DNA from 3 places in the Shewanella sp. Actino-trap-3 genome. Region 2 is predicted to be linked to each of the others. Evidence: predicted binding sites of a transcription regulator. Region 2 holds the regulator's gene; each other region holds the start of a gene.
What was found. The regulator NrdR, encoded in region 2, represses ribonucleotide reductase genes. The targets are predictions, from matches to a motif close to AAACACNANATNTNGTGTTT.
Positions count from the first base shown of each region.

Region 1: a site for NrdR is predicted at 983-1,002, ahead of nrdD (anaerobic ribonucleoside-triphosphate reductase). Genes of this name have one in related genera too.
Region 3: a site for NrdR is predicted at 1,090-1,109, ahead of nrdA (class 1a ribonucleoside-diphosphate reductase subunit alpha). Genes of this name have one in related genera too.

Region 1 covers NZ_PJCE01000001.1:1,520,968-1,525,806, reverse strand. Annotated here, with positions in the region: gene rssA (patatin-like phospholipase RssA) at 1-535, shown strand, start outside; gene nrdD (anaerobic ribonucleoside-triphosphate reductase) at 1,048-3,165, shown strand; gene nrdG (anaerobic ribonucleoside-triphosphate reductase-activating protein) at 3,165-3,632, shown strand; gene CXF80_RS06565 (NADH:flavin oxidoreductase/NADH oxidase family protein) at 3,667-4,839, opposite strand, start outside.
Region 2 covers NZ_PJCE01000001.1:2,004,410-2,009,248, reverse strand. Annotated here, with positions in the region: gene glyA (serine hydroxymethyltransferase) at 1-671, shown strand, start outside; gene nrdR (transcriptional regulator NrdR) at 781-1,230, shown strand; gene ribD (bifunctional diaminohydroxyphosphoribosylaminopyrimidine deaminase/5-amino-6-(5-phosphoribosylamino)uracil reductase RibD) at 1,293-2,438, shown strand; gene CXF80_RS08550 (riboflavin synthase) at 2,502-3,161, shown strand; gene ribBA (bifunctional 3,4-dihydroxy-2-butanone-4-phosphate synthase/GTP cyclohydrolase II) at 3,280-4,383, shown strand; gene ribH (6,7-dimethyl-8-ribityllumazine synthase) at 4,508-4,839, shown strand, end outside.
Region 3 covers NZ_PJCE01000001.1:759,378-764,216, reverse strand. Annotated here, with positions in the region: gene CXF80_RS03290 (HAD family hydrolase) at 73-735, shown strand; gene nrdA (class 1a ribonucleoside-diphosphate reductase subunit alpha) at 1,314-3,602, shown strand; gene nrdB (class Ia ribonucleoside-diphosphate reductase subunit beta) at 3,676-4,806, shown strand; gene yfaE (class I ribonucleotide reductase maintenance protein YfaE) at 4,796-4,839, shown strand, end outside.

The DNA.
Region 1 (4,839 bases), 480 kb from region 2:
CTCATGTTCTATGCCCGGCTTTTTACCCCCGGTACAGCAAGGTCATCGCTGGGTTGTTGACGGCGCCGTGGTCAATCCGGTACCTGTGTCATTAGCCCGTTCGATGGGGGTTGATGTGGTTATTGCAGTGGATTTAAACGGTCATCGCCGTGATCAACTTCATAAGGCCCCAGAGCAAGTAAAAAGCCGAAAAGCGAGTAAGTCAGAGACGATTGATGAAAAGGCAGAGCTTGAATCAGGTTTTATGGATTTATGGGGCAAAGGCAAAGACTACATGAGTGTCTTAACTGACAAGCTTGCTATAGGCAGTTCAAAATCCCATCCAGGTATGTTGGCCGTTATGTCACAATCAATGGATATTTTAGAACAACGCCATAAACGCTCGCGTTTAATGGGCGAGCCACCAGATATTTGTATTGTGCCTTATGTTAATGACATTGGCACAATGGAATTTCATCGTGCAAAAGAAGCCATTAAAGCGGGTGAGCAGGCAGTAAAAGATATTCAACATTTAATTGAAGCGACTTTAAATTAACGCTTATGCGGTGTCGAATATGAGTCATGTGTTCATTACGGATGCACGAGTTCGATACCGCTCGAGTAATGTTTATGCAATAACGGTATTGTCCCATTTGGGTTGTTGTCATCATTATTTTCAATGCCGCTTTTATAAAGAGTCATTGGCAAGTCACTTAGTTTGTTGATACGACAACTAGAATGGTGTTCGATGACAGCGTAGCGCGCTTAAGCGTTATGTTAGCTTGTTGAGTACCGCGCTAGCGGTGTTTGAATATGGCAATATTGATTTACGAAAACACTCCATATTGTGAAACAATTTACCATCTCTCCCCTTGTATTTTTATCCGACGGATCAGTGAACATTCCTACAATATCCATTGCTGAAAGCAAGATGTTTTTCAATATTAAGTAGTGCTGAGAATTATGATCTGGATCAAAGTAATGCTCAGCGTTAATGTGTCTAATACACTCTATATTGTGTTTTTTGTAAATTAAAGTTCTATATATAGTGCTTGTAAGGATGGTCGTATGCTTGTAGTCGTGAAAAGAGATGGATGTCGAACCGCCTTTGATGGATGTCGGATCAAAGAGGCTGTAGTAGCAGCAATGGAGTCTGCAGGTCAAGCAGATCATCAATATGCGCAGCAGTTAGCGCAAACGGTTGAACAGCAAATGGCTGCGAAAACCGAAGTTGATATTCACGAACTACAACATGCAGTCGAAAACTTATTAATGTCTGGGCCGTATAAATCGGTGGCACGTCATTACATTGAATATCGCCATGATCGCGATACCCATCGTGAAACTCAAAGTAAATTAAATTGTGCTATTCGCGGCTTGGTTGAGCAATCAGACAGTGCCATTTTAAACGAAAACGCCAATAAAGATGCCAAAGTGATCCCCACTCAACGTGACTTACTTGCCGGGATTGTCGCCAAGCATTACGCCAAAACTCACTTATTACCTAAAGATGTTGTCGAAGCACATGAAAAGGGCGAAATCCACTATCACGACTTAGACTACGCACCATTTTTCCCGATGTTTAACTGCATGTTAATCGATTTAGCCGGCATGCTGACTCATGGCTTTAAAATGGGCAATGCTGAAATAGAACCGCCTAAATCGATTTCGACCGCAACGGCTGTGACGGCGCAAATTATTGCACAGGTGGCGAGCCATATTTATGGTGGCACAACGATTAACCGTATTGATGAAGTGTTAGCTGAGTTTGTACAAATTAGTTATCAAAAGCACCTTGCAGTGGCTAGAAAATGGCAAGTGGCCGACGTGGAAGATTATGCGATGACTCAAACCGAAAAAGAGTGTCATGACGCGTTTCAATCGCTTGAATATGAAGTCAACACCTTACATACCGCCAATGGCCAAACGCCCTTTGTTACCTTTGGCTTTGGATTGGGGATATCGTGGGAATCTCGTTTAATTCAGCAATCTATGTTAACTGTGCGCATGGCTGGCTTAGGTAAAAACCGTAAAACGGCAGTATTCCCTAAATTGGTGTTTGCGATTAAAGATGGCGTGAATCATAAAGCGGCTGACGTCAATTACGACATTAAAAAGATGGCATTAACCTGTTCAACTATGCGCATGTACCCTGATATTTTAAATTATGATCAAGTGGTGAAAGTCACTGGTTCATTTAAAACTCCGATGGGTTGTCGTTCATTTTTGGGCACTTATGAAGAAGATGGCCAATTGGTACATGAAGGGCGCAATAATTTAGGTGTAGTTAGCCTTAACTTACCGCGTATTGCGTTGGAAGCAGGTCAAGATGAACAGCGTTTTTATCAATTACTCGACCAGCGACTACTGATTGCACGCAAAGCGTTAGATACTCGCATTGCTCGGTTAACCGGGGTTAAAGCGCGAGTGGCACCAATTCTTTATATGGAAGGGGCGTGTGGCGTGCGCTTAAATGCCGATGATGATGTTAGCGAGATCTTTAAAAATGGTCGTGCGTCAATTTCGTTAGGCTTTATTGGCCTACACGAAACCATTAATGCCTTGTATGGCAATGCTGAACATGTGTTTGATAACGCTCAATTACGTGAGAAAGCTGTTGCGATCATTAATCATTTGAAGCAAGCCACTGAATCTTGGAAGCAAGAAACGGGTTATGGTTTTAGTTTGTACAGTACTCCGAGTGAAAATTTATGTAGCCGTTTTTGCCAGCTTGATACGACTCAGTTCGGTGTGGTGGCAGGGGTGACAGATAAAGGCTATTACACGAATAGTTTCCATTTAGATGTTGAAAAGCAAGTGAATCCATACGATAAGATTGATTTTGAACAACCTTATCCGGCTATCGCCAATGGTGGATTTATTTGCTACGGCGAATACCCTAACATGCAGCACAATATTGAAGCGCTCGAAAATGTTTGGGATTACAGCTACAGTCGGGTGCCATATTACGGCACCAACACTCCGATTGATGAGTGTTACGATTGTGGCTATATCGGTGAGTTCAATTGTACCAGCAAGGGCTTTGTTTGCCCCAAATGCGGTAATCACGAACCTAGTCGAGTGTCTGTGATTCGACGAGTTTGTGGCTATTTGGGCAGCCCAGATTCACGGCCGTTTAACTTTGGTAAGCAAGAAGAAGTGAAGCGCAGAGTGAAGCATTTATAATGTATTATAGTGCTTATCATAGTATTGATGTGATCAACGGCGAGGGCACTCGCTGCACGTTATTTGTCAGCGGTTGCGAGCATGCTTGTAAGGGATGCTATAACCAAAGCACTTGGCGTGTGGATGCTGGGCATGTATTTAGCCAAGCGTTAGAAGATCAGATTATTAATGATTTAACCGACAGTCGTATTTTCCGTCGCGGCTTATCGTTAAGCGGTGGTGATCCGCTGCATCCCGCTAACCTTGAAGCGATATTGAAATTGGTGATGCGGGTAAAGGATGAATGTCCCGAGAAAGATATTTGGTTATGGACCGGTTACCAACTTGCTGATCTAAGTGAGCAGCAACAAACCGTGGTGAACTTGGTGGATGTAATGATTGACGGTAAGTTTGAACAAGATAAAGCTGATCCCGCGCTATTGTGGCGCGGTAGCAGCAATCAACAGGTTTATCGTTTTAACAGATAGTGTTTGAATCTAGACGGTGTTAAGCATGAGTGTTTTAAGCGTTCGTGATGCCTAAAGCATGTCGATAACTCTTAGTGCGTTGTTTCGTTCTAAATTGATCGACCACTAAACTCCACAAGGGGGAATCATTGGTTTGTGGTGGTTTCCCTTGGCTTATGCGGCGAAGTTGGCGTTTAATGATAGCCATAGTTGCCAGCCCAGCTAAGGGCTTACTTTGCCAATTAACCATTGGAATAGACGGGATAAACTCGGGCTGTGTTCGCCACTTATTGGCTAAGTTGGGATAAAAGGCGAGGGCGCTGGCAATACCGCATAAGGCAAAGCCGGTATCAATGACTTGTTGTGCCACTGGCAGGCGATAAATCCCCCCTGTTAACATTAAAGGTATAGGGCTGCGCTGGACCAACTGCGCGGTTAAACTTAAAAAGTAAGCTTCTCGAGCTAAGGTGCGTTCATCGGCACTGCGACCTTGCATAGCGGGTGCTTCATAGCTGCCGCCTGATAATTCCACCATTTCTACTTGATGCTGCGCCAGCATAGTAATGACTTTTTCGGCATCGTCGACATCAAAGCCACCCCGTTGAAAATCGGCTGAATTGAGTTTTACCGCAATGTCAAAACCGGCACCACATCTCAGCCTAACTTGCTTGACCACTTCCATTAATAGTTTGGCACGATTATGAAGACTTCCGCCCCATTCATCATTGCGCCTGTTGGTTAATGGCGATAAAAATTGTGCCAGTAAATATCCGTGTGCGGCATGAATTTGTACGCCATCAAACCCCGCTTGTTGAGCCATGCTGGCTGTGGTAACAAAACGTTGGATAACGTCGTCAATATCTGCAGTAGTCATGGCTTTAGGCTCAGAAAACATTGATGAATGTTTACCTAGATCGAGTGCGATAGCTGATGGGGCAATATTCTTACCGCCCATGGTTTTAAACACCTGTCTGCCTGGATGATTGATCTGCATCCATACTCTGGCACTATGTTGTTTAGCCGTTTTGGCCCATTGAGTGAAGGGGGCAAGTGCGCTGCTAGAGGTTAATACCACGCCGCCAGGGCCGGTCATGGCTAAGGGATCAATCATGACGTTGCCGGTGATCATTAATCCAACGCCGCCTTTTGCCCAAGCATCATATAAGCTGAACAATGCGTGATCAGGTTGTTGCAGGGCATTAGCAAGATTTTCTTCCATGGCGGCTTT
Region 2 (4,839 bases):
CTTATTTGTTTGTTGATATGGCCCACGTGGCAGGCTTAATTGCCGCAGGTGTTTATCCAACGCCAGTGCCTTATGCACATGTGATAACGTCAACAACCCATAAAACATTAGCCGGCCCACGCGGCGGGATTATTATTTCTGCAGCCGATGATGAAGTTTTATATAAAAAACTAAACTCAGCAGTATTCCCTGGTGGTCAGGGTGGTCCTTTAATGCATGTTATCGCAGGTAAAGCGGTCGCATTTAAAGAAGCACTAGAGCCAGAATTTAAAGTATACCAACAGCAAGTTGTTAAAAATGCCAAAGCCATGGTTGAAGTGTTTTTAGCCCGCGGTTACAAAATCGTTTCTGGCGGTACTGAAAACCATTTAATGTTGGTTGACTTAATTGGCCGCGATTTAACCGGTAAAGAAGCCGACGCCGCCTTAGGCAGTGCCAACATTACCGTTAACAAAAATTCAGTGCCTAACGACCCTCGTTCACCGTTTGTGACCTCTGGTGTTCGTATTGGTACACCAGCCATTACTCGTCGCGGCTTTAAAGAAGCTGAAGCGAAAGAATTGACCGGTTGGATTTGTGACATTCTTGATGATGCATCTAATACAGCGGTTATTGAGCGCGTAAAAGGTCAAGTATTGACCTTGTGTGCTCGATTCCCTGTATACGGTTAATCGTATTTGGATGTCTGTTGATACAGGTTTAGGTTAACCTTGTTCACCAAATAGGATAAACTTTAATGGCCGCTAATTGCTAGCGGCCATTTTTTCTGCAGGAGTCCTAATGCATTGCCCTTTTTGTAGCGCGACCGATACCAAAGTGATAGATTCTCGATTAGTGGCTGATGGTCACCAAGTCCGTCGTCGCCGGGAATGTACCGAATGTCATGAACGTTTTACCACTTTTGAAGGCGCTGAATTAGTCATGCCTAGAGTGATAAAACGCGATGGCACCCGACAACCATTTGATGAAGAGAAACTGCGCGGCGGCATGTTGCGTGCCGTTGAAAAACGTCCGGTTTCTATTGATGACATTGATCAAGCGTTGACAAAAATTAAATCAATGCTGCGCGCGACTGGTGAGCGCGAAGTGGATTCGGAAATGATTGGTAATCTTATGATGGAACAGTTGATGAACCTTGATAAGGTGGCTTACATTCGTTTCGCCTCTGTTTATCGTGCGTTTGAAGATGTGTCACAATTTGGCGAGGCCATTGCTAAGTTGCAAAAGTAATGCTGTGTAATGACCGTTTTTAACGGTTATCATGGCATCTAAGCAATAAGAGATTATCTATCATGTCCAACGGGCCTACTTTTGACACCCAAATGATGAGCCGTGCTATAGCGCTTGCCGAGAAAGGCCGTTATACCACTAGGCCCAACCCCTGTGTTGGTTGTGTCATTGTCTATCAGAATAAGATTATCGGTGAGGGTTTCCATCAGCGTGCTGGCGAAGGCCACGCTGAAGTCAATGCGCTGAAAATGGTGCTTGATAATGGTCATAGCGCTCAAGGCGCCACCGCCTATGTAACCTTAGAACCTTGCAGTCATTATGGTCGTACGCCACCTTGCGCTTCAGGGTTAATTAACGCCAAGGTTGCGCGAGTCGTTGTTGCTGTGACCGATGCGAACCCAGAAGTGTCAGGCCGCGGTATCACCATGTTACGTGAGGCTGGAATTAAGGTCGATGTAGGACTACTCAGCCAACAAGCTTATGATCTCAATCTAGGCTTTATGAAGCGCATGAAAACTAGGCTTCCTTGGGTCACGGTTAAAATAGCCGCCAGTTTAGACGGTAAAACAGCCCTGTCTAATGGGGTGTCAAAGTGGATTACCGGCAGTGCTGCTCGAGCCGATGTGCAAAAATACCGTGCCAGCCACTGTGCATTAATCACAGGCGTTGAAACAATCCTTATCGATGACCCTAGCCTTAATGTGCGCTATGAGGCGTTAGGTGAGTTAACCACTTGCCATACTAAAGATGAAATTTTCCAACCTTTAAGGGTTGTGCTAGACAGCAGAGCGAGACTGACGGCAACACAAAGGTTATTTTCAATTCAAAGTCCTATTTTACTGGTTTCTGGCTGTCAATATTCCCAAAGTGCTAAAGCTGCTTTTCCACAACACGTTTCTTTTTTACAATTAGAATGTGACTCGTCGGGCAGGATCCCATTGTTAGCTTTGCTAACGTATTTAGGCCAGCATACTAATTCTGTTTTAGTCGAAGCGGGTGCGACCTTAGCTGGGGCGTTTGTTGCTCAAGGCCTCGCCGATGACATTGTGCTTTATCAAGCGCCAAAACTGTTAGGCAGCCATGGACGTAATATGTTGCAGTTACCCGATTACAGTGCCATGGAGCAAACGCCTGCATTGCAATTAATTGATGAGCGCAACGTTGGACAAGATAAGCGTTATATCCTCAGATATAATCAACCCTATTAATGTGGCAGTTGTTTAAGAAAAACCTGAACAACTGCAAAGTTTAAAAGCAAAAAGTGAGTCATTATGTTTACTGGGATAATCGAAGCCCTTGGTACATTACGTAAAATTGATCGCAAAGGTAACGATATCCGCTTAACCGTTGCCAGCGGCAAGTTGGATTTAACCGATGTAAACCTAGGGGATAGCATTGCCACAAATGGTGTGTGCTTGACCGTTGTTGAGCGTTTAGGCGATAGCTACGTTGCGGATATATCGGCTGAAACAGTTGAATTAACAGGTTTTAGTCGTTATCAAGTTGGCCAAAAGGTTAATCTTGAAAAAGCCGTTACGGCGACCACGAGATTGGGCGGACACATGGTCAGTGGCCACGTTGATGGCATTGCAAAAATTGAGCAATGTGCTTACCGAGGCAAGGCACTTGAGTTTTGGTTATCGGTACCGGTTCAATTAAGTCGCTACATTGCTCACAAAGGATCGGTCACCATTGATGGCGTTAGTTTGACCGTCAATGAAGTTGATGGAACTCGTTTTAGATTAACCATCGTGCCTCATACTGCGGGTGAAACCACGCTGGTGGATCTCAAAGTTGGTGACAGCGTGAACATCGAAGTGGATTTAATTGCCCGCTATTTAGAGCGTTTAATGCAACCTGATGCTAGCCATGCACAGCCGTCATCGGGTGTGACAATGGAATTATTAGCTAAGTCTGGTTTTTTGCGTTAATCGCTCCAGGCATAAATATTTATACCCAATGATTATGTACAAGACATTATTCAAAATAACAAATACAAATTGATTTAATTATTTAAAATCAAAAAACTTAATAGAGAAAGGTCTGACAATGGCGCTACATAACATAGAAGAAATCATTGAAGATATTCGTCAAGGTAAGATGGTTATCTTGATGGATGATGAAGACAGAGAGAATGAAGGCGATTTGATCATGGCCGCTGATAAAGTGACGCCTGCTGCAATCAATTTCATGGCAACCTATGGTCGCGGATTAATTTGCCAAACCATGACCAAAGAGCGTTGTCAGCAGCTTAACTTGCCTTTAATGGTTACCAACAACAATGCGCAGTTCTCGACTAACTTTACCGTATCAATTGAAGCGGCGACCGGGGTCACAACCGGGATCTCAGCTCATGACCGAGCCGTGACCGTTCAAGTCGCTGTTGCCAAAGATGCCAAAGCCTCTGATTTAGTACAACCTGGGCATATTTTTCCGTTAATGGCACAAGAAGGCGGGGTATTAACGCGTGCTGGCCATACTGAAGCCGGTTGCGATTTAGCGCGCTTAGCTGGCTGTGAACCTTCAGCTGTGATTGTTGAAATTTTAAATGAAGACGGCACCATGGCGCGCTGTCCTGATTTAGAAATATTCAGTCAAAAGCATGGGATTAAAATCGGTACCATTGCAGACCTAATTGAATACCGTAACACCAACGAAACCACGGTTGTACGCGAAGCTCAATGTAAACTACCGACTCGTTTTGGTGATTTTACTATGGTGACATTTAGAGACACTATTGATAATCAATTACACTACGCATTGGTTAAAGATGAAGTGAAGCCTAATTGTTTAGTGCGTGTGCATTTGCAAAACACCTTTAACGATTTACTGCATTCTGAGCGAGATCAAACACGTAGCTGGCCATTAGAAAAAGCCATGCAACGCATTGCTTTAGAAGGTGGCGTATTGGTGTTACTGGGTAACGTTGAGCATTCAAGTCAGATTCTGGCAAAAGTGAAAGCGTTTGAGGCCGAAGATAATGGCCAATCACCAGCAGGAGCCATGTGGCAAGGAACATCACGTCGTGTTGGCGTCGGCTCGCAAATTCTGTCGAGTCTAGGTGTCAGTACAATGCGCTTATTAAGTTCGCCAAAGCGTTACCATTCCTTGTCAGGTTTTGGTTTAGAAGTAACGGATTATATAGCTGAATAATTTTGGCTTATGGTAAATTTAATAATTTCATTAATTGCATAGCGCTCAGGGCTTTCGGCTGTGATATCATAGCGCCTCTTTTTTGCCCCGAGCGGGGTGCTTTAGCTAATTTAGGTAAGATAGAATGAACGTAGTTCAAGGTAATATCGAAGCGAAAAATGCCAAAGTGGCGATTGTAATATCGCGATTCAATAGCTTTTTAGTTGAAAGTCTGCTTGACGGTGCAATAGACACATTAAAGCGTTTCGGCCAGGTCAGTGACGACAACATTACTGTTGTTCGAGTGCCTGGTGCAGTTGAATTACCGCTTGCTGCAAAACGTGTTGCTGCAAGTGGAAAGTTTGACGGGATCATTGCATTAGGTGCTGTCATCCGTGGCGGTACACCTCATTTTGAATTTGTTGCTGGTGAATGTAACAAAGGTCTTGCACAAGTTGCATTAGAGTACGATCTTCC
Region 3 (4,839 bases), 1.2 Mb from region 2:
ACTTCCTGCCAATAACGCTATAAAGGTGCATACATGATTCTATTATTATTGACTCTTGTTAGGAGCTAGCCTTTGCATAAGCAAGATATAAAAGGGGTACTATTTGATTTAGACGGTACTTTAGCCGACACAGCCCCTGATTTAGTCCAAGCATTAAATCTCAGTTTGGACGAAGCCGGTTTTAATGTCCAAACGCTTGAAACGATGCGCCATGCGGCGTCACACGGCAGTTTATATTTAGTTAAAACGGCTATTCCGCACGCCGAGGAACGAGTACAAATTGCTATTCAGCAAGCACTACTTCGCTATTATGCCCAGATAAATGGCGATCACAGCCGCTTGTTCGACGACTTACCCGAACTCTTATCGCTGTTAGATTCACAAGCCATTCCTTACGGTGTGGTCACCAATAAGCCGGCTCGATTTGCCCGGCCATTAGTTGCAAAGCTGGGCTTAACCGATAAACTTAAAACCATGATCAGTGGTGATAGTACCCGTTATTCAAAACCTCATACCGCACCGATGTTTTTAGCCGCACAACAAATCGCCATTGCCCCTCAAAGTATTTTATACCTCGGAGATGCCGAACGAGATTTAGTTGCGGCCCACAATGCGAGTATGTTGGGTGGCGTTGCCTTGTGGGGATATTTGTCCGCTACTGACAAACCTGACACATGGCCTGCTGGCAGACAATTTGAACACGGTGCATCACTGAAACAATTTTTCACTGAATAAGGCGATTTTGTTGTATTTGAGTCACCGGTTAATTGGCACCATTTTGGGGTAAATAATCAATATTTTTGAATAAATGATTAGTATGCTGATCATCTCTGGTCACACGATCAAAATCAACCAAAGATCAACCTATAAACCAGCAATATTTTTTGATCGCTGTTTATTTTAGCGATCAAATCTTTCTTATTTGATGGTTTAAAAAATATCATTTATCAAAAACACTTTATAAATTTGGGCTCTAGGGTTAGTTGTCACTAACCCTACCGTTTATCCTCAAGTTATCCACAAGAAGTTAATTAAATTGTGGCTTGCAAAAATCCCCAAACCTCACTATCTTGTATCTAAGATTTTAAATAACACCATATCTTGTGTGTGACTGGCAATCAAAACACTACGCACCTGCATTACAAGGACGTAGTCGATAAGTGAATGTACTGGTATTTTACTACCATGTTGTGAGTACGTTCAGCTTGATTGTTTAACATGGAATTGTTTTGTAACTGATTCAGATCGAATCAAGTTACATGGTATCCAACAACAGATCACACGATTAGATATAGAACCAAGGCCTCTCTTCAATGAATAGCAATATGACAGTCACCAAGCGCAGCGGCGAACGTGAATCGATCGATTTAGATAAAATTCATCGCGTGATCACTTGGGCAGCCAATGGATTAAAAAACGTCTCAGTATCTGAAGTAGAACTTCGATCTCACCTGCAGTTTTTCGACGGCATTCCAACAGAAGCCATTCATGAAACGATTATAAAAGCCGCAGCTGATTTGATCTCTCCGGAGTCCCCAGATTACCAATTTTTGGCCGCGCGTTTAGCCGTATTCCATTTACGTAAAAAGGCTTTTGGTCAATTTGAGCCGCCTAAATTATATGACCATGTCACCAAGTTAGTCGAAATGGGTAAATATGATATGCATATCATGGCTGACTATAGCCGTGAAGAATTAGACATTCTTGATAGCTATATTGATCACTGGCGTGACATGAACTTCTCTTATGCCGCGGTAAAGCAACTTGAAGGTAAATACCTGGTTCAAAACCGTGTGACCCATGAGATGTATGAAAGCGCGCAGTTTTTATATATTTTAGTGGCCGCATGTTTGTTTGCGCGTTACCCAAAAGAAATCCGCTTGAAGTACATTAAAGATTTCTATGACGCGACGTCTTTGTTTAAGATTTCTCTGCCAACGCCAATCATGGCCGGTGTACGAACGCCTACTCGTCAGTTCAGCTCATGTGTATTGATTGAGTGTGATGACAGCTTGGATTCAATCAATGCTACGGCATCGTCAATCGTTAAATATGTCAGCCAACGTGCTGGTATTGGTATTAATGCCGGTCGTATTCGTGCATTAGGCAGCCCTATACGCGGCGGTGAAGCATTCCACACGGGTTGTTTACCATTTTATAAGTATTTCCAAACAGCGGTGAAGTCTTGTTCTCAAGGCGGCGTACGCGGTGGTGCAGCAACGCTGTTCTATCCGTTATGGCATCTCGAAGTTGAATCGCTATTAGTGCTGAAAAACAACCGGGGTGTTGACGACAACCGTGTACGTCATCTTGACTACGGCGTACAGTTAAACAAATTAATGTACCAACGCTTAATCAAAGGCGAAAACATTAGCTTGTTCAGCCCATCAGATGTGCCGGGTCTTTATGATGCCTTCTTTGAAGACCAAGTAGAATTTGAACGTTTATACTTGCAGTACGAACAAGACAGCAGTATCCGTAAAAAACAGATTAAAGCCGTTGAGCTGTTTTCATTGATGATGCAGGAACGAGCCTCTACAGGTCGTATCTATATTCAAAACGTCGATCACTGTAATACCCACAGCCCATTTGACTCTAAAGTGGCGCCGATTAAGCAATCTAATTTGTGTTTAGAAATTGCCTTACCGACTAAGCCGTTAACTAACATTGACGATCCAGACGGTGAAATCGCCTTATGTACCTTGTCAGCGCTTAACTTAGGCGCGATTACCGACTTATCTGAACTTGAGCCGTTAGCTGATTTAGCGGTACGTGCGTTAGATAACTTACTTGATTACCAAGATTACCCAATAAAAGCGGCTCAAACGAGCTCGATGAATCGCCGTACGCTTGGTATTGGTGTGATTAACTTTGCTAACTACTTAGCTAAAAACGGTAAAAAGTATTCCGACGGTTCAGCAAACAACCTGACCCATAAGACCTTTGAAGCTATCCAGTTCTATTTACTGAAAGCGTCAATGAACTTAGCTAAAGAAAAAGGTGCCTGTCCGTTATTTCACGAGACCACCTACTCGAAGGGTATTTTACCCATCGATACCTATAAACGTGATTTAGACAAGATTTGTGACGAACCATTACACATGGATTGGGAAGGTTTACGTAGCGACATAAAACAGTACGGTTTACGTAACTCAACCTTGTCAGCATTAATGCCGTCAGAAACCTCATCGCAAATTTCAAACGCGACCAATGGTATCGAACCACCACGTGGCTTAATCAGCGTGAAAGCCAGTAAAGATGGCCAGTTAAAGCAAGTCGTTCCAGACTTTGAGCTGCTTAAAGACAAGTACGAACTGCTGTGGAATATGCCAAACAACGATGGTTACATCCAACTTGTTGGTTTAATGCAGAAGTTTATTGACCAAGCTATTTCTGCCAACACTAATTATGACCCAAGCCGTTTTGAAGGCGGTCGTGTGCCAATGCAGACCTTGCTAAAAGACTTGTTAAGTGTGTACAAACTGGGCATTAAAACATTGTATTATCATAATACACGCGATGGTGCTTCGGATCAGTTTGACGACATTATTGCTGTCGAAGAAGAAGACGATGACTGCGCCGGCGGTGCGTGTAAAATCTAATCATCACTTTATCTCTATTTAGCGGGGGATAATCCCCGCTTTGTGAAAAATGCGTTTTCAGGACACCTAAATAATGGCTTACTCTACATTTTGTCAAACACCTAACGATGCAACCAAAGAACCTATGTTTTTCGGGCAATCAGTTAATGTGGCACGCTACGATCAACAAAAATATGAAGTCTTTGAAAAACTGATTGAAAAGCAATTAAGTTTTTTCTGGCGTCCAGAAGAAGTTGATGTCAGCCGTGACAAAATTGATTTCGGTGATTTACCTGAACACGAAAAGCACATTTTCCTGTCAAACCTGAAATATCAAACCTTACTTGACTCTATTCAAGGCCGCTCACCAAATGTGGCATTTTTGCCATTGGTATCGCTACCAGAATTAGAGACGTGGATTGAAACATGGTCGTTTTCTGAAACGATTCACTCACGCTCTTACACTCATATTATTCGTAATATTGTCAATGACCCATCCGTGGTGTTTGACGATATCGTGCAAAATGACGAAATATTGAAACGTGCCGGTGACATTGCCGCTTATTACGATGATCTGATTAAACTGACCCAGATTAATAACCTGTTAGGTGAAGGTACTCATGTTATCGACGGCGAAGAAATCACCGTTAATTCACGTATCCTGAAAAAATCACTGTATTTATGCATGATGTCGGTTAACGCCTTAGAAGCTATCCGCTTCTATGTCAGCTTTGCCTGTTCATTTGCCTTTGCTGAACGTCGTGTTATGGAAGGTAATGCCAAAATCATCCGCTTAATTGCCCGTGATGAAGCGTTACATCTCAATGGGACACAACATATTATCGCCTTGATGCAAGGCGGCAAAGACGACCCTGAAATGGCAGAGATTGCTATTGAGTGTAAGCAACAAGCTTATGACTTGTTCGTCAAAGCAGCAGAACAAGAAAAAGAGTGGGCTAAATACTTATTTAAAGACGGATCAATGATTGGCCTAAATGAACCGATCCTATGTCAGTACGTTGAATTTATTACTAACCAAAGAATGAAATCAGTACATTTGCCTCAGCCTTATGAAGAACGGTCTAACCCACTACCCTGGATGAAAAATTGGTTAGAAAGTGATGCAGTACAAGTGGCCCCACAGGAAGTAGAGGTGTCATCTTATCTTGTTGGCCAAATTGATTCTTCTGTAAATAGCGATGAGTTTTTAGATTTTGACCTATAAAAAACTTTTCAAAAAATCGCCAATTGTAAGCTT